Regions from separate parts of the Variovorax nivicola genome, predicted to be linked through region 1. Evidence: riboswitches for the same ligand, from Rfam matches in the RefSeq annotation. Region 1 holds a riboswitch; each other region holds the start of a gene.
What was found. A riboswitch is a leader RNA that binds a small molecule or an ion and turns the genes downstream of it on or off. The one in region 1 is predicted to bind cobalamin.
Positions count from the first base shown of each region.

Region 2: another riboswitch for cobalamin. It lies ahead of cobM (precorrin-4 C(11)-methyltransferase); the one in region 1 lies ahead of ACSFBF_RS01750 (TonB-dependent receptor domain-containing protein).
Region 3: another riboswitch for cobalamin. It lies ahead of ACSFBF_RS07710 (TonB-dependent receptor); the one in region 1 lies ahead of ACSFBF_RS01750 (TonB-dependent receptor domain-containing protein).

Region 1 is NZ_JBPJZK010000001.1:375,578-377,834, forward strand. Features, by position in the region: gene ACSFBF_RS01745 (ClcB-like voltage-gated chloride channel protein) at 1-1,114, opposite strand, end outside; cobalamin riboswitch at 1,170-1,430, shown strand; gene ACSFBF_RS01750 (TonB-dependent receptor domain-containing protein) at 1,518-2,257, shown strand, end outside.
Region 2 is NZ_JBPJZK010000018.1:24,408-26,664, forward strand. Features, by position in the region: gene ACSFBF_RS34320 (ParB N-terminal domain-containing protein) at 1-369, opposite strand, end outside; cobalamin riboswitch at 440-701, shown strand; gene cobM (precorrin-4 C(11)-methyltransferase) at 856-1,725, shown strand; gene ACSFBF_RS34330 (sirohydrochlorin chelatase) at 1,722-2,257, shown strand, end outside.
Region 3 is NZ_JBPJZK010000001.1:1,604,454-1,606,710, forward strand. Features, by position in the region: gene ACSFBF_RS07710 (TonB-dependent receptor) at 1-1,077, opposite strand, end outside; cobalamin riboswitch at 1,210-1,511, opposite strand; gene ACSFBF_RS07715 (hypothetical protein) at 1,591-1,812, opposite strand; gene ACSFBF_RS07720 (hypothetical protein) at 1,976-2,257, shown strand, end outside.

The DNA of each region.
Region 1 (2,257 bases):
GCGCCGAGGTGGCCGCCGGCCACAGCGCCTGCACGCCAAGGCCGAACAGCGCACCAACCATGCAGCCGAAGAACAGCGCCGGCGTGAACACGCCGCCTACCGCGCCAGAGCCGGCCGTGGCCATCGTGGCGACCGCCTTGGCGACCAGCACCATCGCGATCAGCGTCCACGGCCAAGGCGTGTGCAGCACTGAATTGACCACGCTGTAGCCGTTGCCCCAGACCTCGGGCATGGGCACCGACACCGCACCCATCACGAGCCCGCCCAATGCCAGCCGCCACGGCAGCGCCACCGGCAACCGCGAGAACAGCGCACGGCTGCCCTGCAGCGCGCGCAGGAAGCCGACCGCAGCAAAGCCCAGCAGCACGCCGAGCACGCAGAACAGCACGACCTCGGTGCCATGTATCTCCGGGAATGCCGGCATCCTGTACGGCGGCTGGTAGCCGGGCAGGGCCCGCATGGCCACATTGGCAACCACCGAGGCGATGATGATCGGCCCCACGCTTTCCATCGCGATCGAGCCCAGCACGATCTCGGCGACGAAGAAGGCGCCGGCAATGGGCGCGTTGTATGCGGCGGTCAGGCCGGCCGCCGCGCCGCAGGCCACCAGCAGCCGCAGCCGCTCGACCGGAAAGCGGAACACCCGCCCCAGCAGAGACGACGCCAGCGCCGCCAGCTGCACCATCGAGCCCTCGCGCCCTATGGAGCCACCGGTGCCGATGCTCACCAGCGACGACGCGCTGCGCACCAGTGTCTGAACCACCGGGATGCGCCCGTTGCCGAGCACGATGGCTTCCATGTAGTCGGAGGCAGCGCTGCGCAAGGCGACGCGTTTCGCCAGCACCAGCAGGCCGCCGGCCACCAGCCCGCCCAGCGTGGGGCAGGCGATGCGCGCCCACCACGGCAGGTGCTTCGCCATCGCCACCAGCCCTTCGCCCGGACCGAGCACCAAGTGCTCGAAGTGGTAGAGCGCCGCGCGGAAGAGTTCGGTGGCCAGCGTGCCGAGCAAACCGGCCACGATGGACCACAGCAACATCGACTGCCAGCCCGAGACACCGAAGACACGCTGCAGCGCCGAACGAAGATTGAGGAATACCGAGGCGGGCCGCATCATGGCCGTCGATGTTAGCTGCGCCGCAACTTTCGACTTAAGCGGCGTCCGGCAGGGCCTAAAATCCCGCCCGTTGGTGCTCGCGGCGTGGTTCGCACGGCGCAGTTCAACGGGAAGCAGGAGTGGAAGCCCCCCGACCTCATCAGGACGGAACAAGGCCGAAGCCGCCTGCGCTGCCCCCGCAACGGTCAAGCAGACGGCGCCGCAAGGCGCCAACCCCTTTCCATCGAAGCCACTGGGTGCCCTGAAACAGGCGCCTGGGAAGGCGGGGAGGGGCCGTTCTGCCAGCCCGGATACCGGCCAACAAGGCGGCTGCCGCATGCGTGATCTATGCATGGGGCGGCCATGGCGCCCAGGCGCTGGCGGGGAGGCCGGCGAGGGGTATTGACGTTCGTTCGGCTCATTCATGATTTCCCACGTTTGCTTTTCTCGCGGCCGCGCTCCTGCGCGCCGTCTCCGCCATGCCTGCCTGCCGCTGGCGCTGGCTTCCGCCTTCGGTGGCCTGGCCCATGCCCAAGAGGCCCCCACGCTGGGCGAAACGGTGGTCACGGCCAACCGCACGCCGCAGGCGCTGTCGGACCTGGTGGGCGACGTGTCCATCATCGACCGCAAGACCATCGAGCGCAGCGGCGCGACCGGCGTGGCCGACGTGCTGGCGCGCCTGCCCGGCATCGAGATCTCGCGTAGCGGCGGCGTGGGCAACACCACCAGCCTGTTCATCCGCGGCGCTGAAACGCGCTTCACCGCCGTGTACCTCGACGGCGTGCGCATCGACTCGCAATCGACCGGCGGCGCCGGCTGGGAAGGCATTCCGCTCTCGCAGATCGACCGCATCGAAGTGCTGCGCGGCCCGGCCGCAGCGGTGTATGGCTCCGACGCCGTGGGCGGCGTGATCCAGCTCTTCACCAAGCGCGGCGAAGAGGGCGTGTCGCCTTACGCGGGCATCGGCTTCGGCAGCCGCGGCCTGCGCAAGATCGAAGGTGGCGTGAGTGGCAAGTCGGGCCTGTTCGACTATTCGTTCGGCGTGGCGCACGAGGAAAGCAAGGGCTACAACGTGCAGCCTGCAAACAAGCGCAACGTGGTGAAAGACGGCTACACCAGCCCCGACCGCGATGGCTACAACAGCACCTCGGGCAACGTGAAGCT
Region 2 (2,257 bases), on a different contig from region 1:
TTCCGGAAACTCCGGGTGCACTGAGGACGGCGAGCATGGCCGGACCAGAATTGGAACCATGTTTCCGCCCGCTTCACGCATCTGCTCCTGCAACTCGTCGGCACCGACAGCGTGGAAGAGATCGCCGTGCCGGATCGCCCAGCGCGATGGGGAGACCAGGTGCGGATCGATCAGTCCCGCTACGCCCGTGGCGCGAAAGTCGGGCGACCAAGCCTTCAATTGCGTCATAAGCCTATGAACCTCGTTGTCTTGGTATTGGGTTGAGGTCGAGGCCGGGGGGAAGGGCTCCTTCAGGAGCTTGATGTAAGGGACAAGTGCCACCGCAGAAGAAACAGTATGGATGGCGGGCTGGGGTGTTTCGAGACGCATGACGGCTCCTGAGGTCGACGGCCGACTCCGGCGGCGGCCCCTGCCAGCGCCCAGCCATAGCGGCTGATACACTTTGAGCGCGTTGTCAGGTGTCCTAGCGTCCCGTGGAAACGGCGGGGCGGCCAGGGTGAAACGGGAAGTCGGTGCGCAGCGGTGGTAAACACCGCGCCATGCCGACGCTGCCCCCGCAACGGTAAGCGAGTCAAAAGCAAAACCCCGGGATTCGGTCCCGCGCCACTGTGTCACGAAAAGCACGGGAAGGCGGTCTTTGCGGGAGAGCCGATGGCCCTCCGCTCGCGAGCCCGGAGACCGGCCTGACGACCAGCGCATGACCTTGCGGTGGGCGAGGATCGGCGGGCGACGCATGGCGTCTGGCTCGATGCATCCTCGCATCCGTCGGCGCCGCATCCACGGACGCCTCCCGATTTCTCCCTCCCGCCGGGTCTTACCGACCATCTATCGCGCGGCGGGCGCGGAGGAACCAACATGAACGAGCGAGCCATCGCTCCAGGCAGCGCCGCGGGCAGCGCGGCCCTGCGTACGTCCGCGCCGGGAACCGTCTGGTTCGTCGGCGCGGGTCCGGGCGACCCGGAACTCATCACCGTCAAGGGCCGCGGCCTCATCGAACGCGCCGGGGCGATCCTGTTCGCGGGCTCGCTCGTGAGCGAAGCCGCCACGCGCTGGGCGCCCCCCGATTGCGTTGTCGCCGACAGCAAGGACATGACGCTCGAGCAGATGTCTTCATGGCTGATCGCGCAGGCCGCGCGCTGCCAGACCGTGGTGCGCCTGCAGACCGGCGACCCGGGTCTCTATGGCGCGCTGATCGAACTGGTGCAGCCGCTGGATGCGGCGGGCGTGCCGATCGGCGTCGTACCGGGCGTCTCCTCCGCCATGGCCTCGGCGGCGGCGGCGGTGGAGAGCCTCACGCTGCCCGAGGTCACGCAGACCGTGATCTTCACGCGCGTCGAAGGGCGCACGCCGATGCCGGAAGGCGAGTCACTCGAGGCGCTGGCTGCGCACCACAGCACGCTGTGCATCTTCCTGAGCATCACGTTGATCGGCAAGGTCACGGCCGCGCTGACGGCCGCTGGCTGGTCACCCGACGCGCCCGTGGTGGTGGTCCACAAGGCGAGTTGGCCGGGTGAGGAGCAGATCGTGCGTGGCACGGTCGCCACCATCCAGGCGCTGTGCCGCGAAGCCCGCATCGTGAGCCAGTCGATGATCATCGCCAGCCCCACGCTGGGCGCGCGGCAGTGGACCACGCTCGCCAAATCCAAACTCTATGACGCGAGTTTCACGCACCGCTTCCGGCGCGCGAGCGTTCCCGTCGAAACCCTCCAGCAGGACCTTCCATGAGCACCGAAACCATTCTCCTGGTGGGCCACGGCTCGCGCGAAAAATCCGGCAACGACGAGATCGAGGCTTTCGCGGCGCAATGGCGCGAGCGGCAACCCGGCTGGCGCATCGAGGTCTGCTTCATCGAGTTCTCCGAGGTCACGATGAGCGAGGGCCTGCGCCGCGCGGCCGAGGGCGCGCAACGCGTGGTCGTGGTGCCGCTCATCCTCAATGCGGCGGGCCACGTGAAGATGGACATCCCGCAGGCCATCGATGGTGCGCGGCTCCAGTATCCGATGGTGCAGTTCCTCTATGCGCCGCACCTCACGGCCTGCGACCCGATCCTCGCGATCCTGCGGCGGCGCCTCAAGGGCGCGATGCAGGCGCTGGACATGCCCGACCCGACCACCACCGGCGTGGTGATCCTGGGCCGGGGATCGTCGGACCGACAGGCCAACGGCGACATGGCGAAGATGGCGCGCTGGCTGCTGGAGGAGACCGACCACGAACTGGTGGATCTGGCCTTCACGGGCATCACCTACCCGCGCCTGGA
Region 3 (2,257 bases), 1.2 Mb from region 1:
GTAGTCACCGCGCGTCACGCGCCGCGTGGTGGCGTTGTAGGTGTAGGTCTCGCTGTCGCGCCAGTGGCGCTTGCTCTCCAGCCGGTAGAGCTGGTTGCGCACGGTGACGGCATCGTTGGGCGTCCACTGGGCGTCGAGCCGGGTCCACTTGTCGCGGTACTTGACTTCCGCATCGTCGACGTTGTAGTTCTGGCGCAGCGTCTGGCTGCTCAGGCGGCCGTCGATCAGCGGCACGCCGAAGTAGCGCTGCGGCGACTGGCGGCCCTCGTCGTGCGACAGCGTGAACTGCAGCTGCGGCGACACGTCGAGCCGCACGGCCGCGCCCACGGCCAGGCTCTCGGCCTGCCCGCGCTGCATGAAGCCATCGGTCTTGCGGTGGCTGATGTCGAAGCGGTAAGAGAGCTTGTCGTTGATCGCCCCGCCGCTGCCAAAGGCCACCTGGCGAGTGGCGTCGGAGCCCATCGTGACCAGCGCTTCGTTCTGGATCGGGCCGCGCGTGGGCTTCTTGGGCACCACGTTGATCGCGCCGCCGATGGCGCCCTCGCCGAACATCACCGAGGCCGCGCCGCGCAGCACTTCGATGCGGTCGACCGACCAGGTGTCGAACGGGAATGTGACGGTGCCCGCGCCCGCGTAGAGGCGCGTGCCGTCGAAGAGCTGCATCACCGAGCCGTGGCCCGAGAAGCCGCGCGCCGCCATCGCGGTGCCGCCGTTGCCGGGGCCGGGCGAGCCGGTGATGCCGGTGGCGCGGGTGGCGGCATCGATTACCGAGACGTCGCCGCGTGCGCGGATGGTGTCGCCCGTCAGCACTTCGATGCTGGCCGGCGTTTCCAGCGGCGTCAGGCCCAGGCGGCTGCCGGTGTGCGAGGGCTCGTCGATGGCCAGCGGCGTGTGCCGCTCGGCCTCGACCTGCACCGGCTTGAGGCTCTGGCCGCTGCCGTTGGCCGTTTCACCCGACGACTGCGCGAGGACCGCGGAAGGCCCGAAAACCAGCCCCAGACCCAGCGAAAGACCCGAAAGGCGTGCCCAACACAGCGGCGCGCCCCTGCTATCGCGCGCTGGCGATGCATGACCCATGTGACTTCTCCTCCGACCTGCGTCCCCGCAGGCTCCTGACCGATAAAGGACGTGGCGGAAGAGACGAAGGGACTGCGACGGTACGCGCGAGCGCGAAGCGGTGGCAGGCCCGGACACGCACTCCCGCAGCATCCGAAGGCGGTTGCGAAGGCCGGTATCCGGGCTTGCGGAGCGCCGCGGCGTGCCAATCAATCAATCAATGAATGGATGCACACCGCGGCCGAAACCCTCGCCTTCCCACGCCGAAGCGCAGTGGCTGCCCATGCCATCGAGGGGACATGAGCGTGAGGGTTTCCAGATCCGCTGACCGTTGCGGGGGCAGCGCAGGAGTTGCAGCGTCAATCAATCAAGAATGAACGACGCGGCGCACCTGCTTCCCGTTTAACCCCGTGGCCATGAGATGGCGTGCGGGGCACCTTCGAACCGTATTGCCTGGCGGGATTAATAAGAATTAACACACCAGAACGGCGGGATTATAGGGAGCGGCCTTCCGCCGAAGGCCTCGGGCGAGCCTCAGACAGGCCTTCCCTCGGGTCCGAACAGCCGCCGCATCACGGCCACGCCCGCCACCAGCGCATTCGAATAGGTGGCATAGGGATCGTGCGCGGCCTCCAGCGGCATGTAGATGTGGGAGGTCTCGCCGGGCGTATCGTCGACCGCCTCCATCAGCACCCAATAGAACTCGCCCGCCTCCAGTTCATGGACGGTGAGCGCGATGTTTCTCGATGAGGACATGGAGGTGCGAGTGGCTGACAAGGTTGTCGGTTCTTTTTTGAATGGGCGGGGTACGCACGCGGTTGACAGTGCTTTCGGGTTTCTCCTACAGAGCCCGGTGCCGGTGCGACCTAATGTTGTAGTCAGGGACCTTTCAGAAGCCTTTCCAAGAACAGGAGGCAGCATGAAGCATTTCACTCTTGAACCGGGCATGCGATCGAGCATCGGCGGAGCCTTTTATCCGACCGGCTATTCGATGGTGATGTTTCCGAATGCGGAAGACGCCGACCGCATCGGCCACCGCCTGATCGAAAAAGGCATGAGTGGCGACGAGGTCTATCTGCTTCCCGCGCAAGCGGTGCTGGCCGAGATCGCCCCGACCGCGAAGGCATCCGACAACCCCCTGCCCTCCGCCGGCACCGACGCCGCGACGGTACGCGCCTATACCAAGCTGGCGCACGACGGC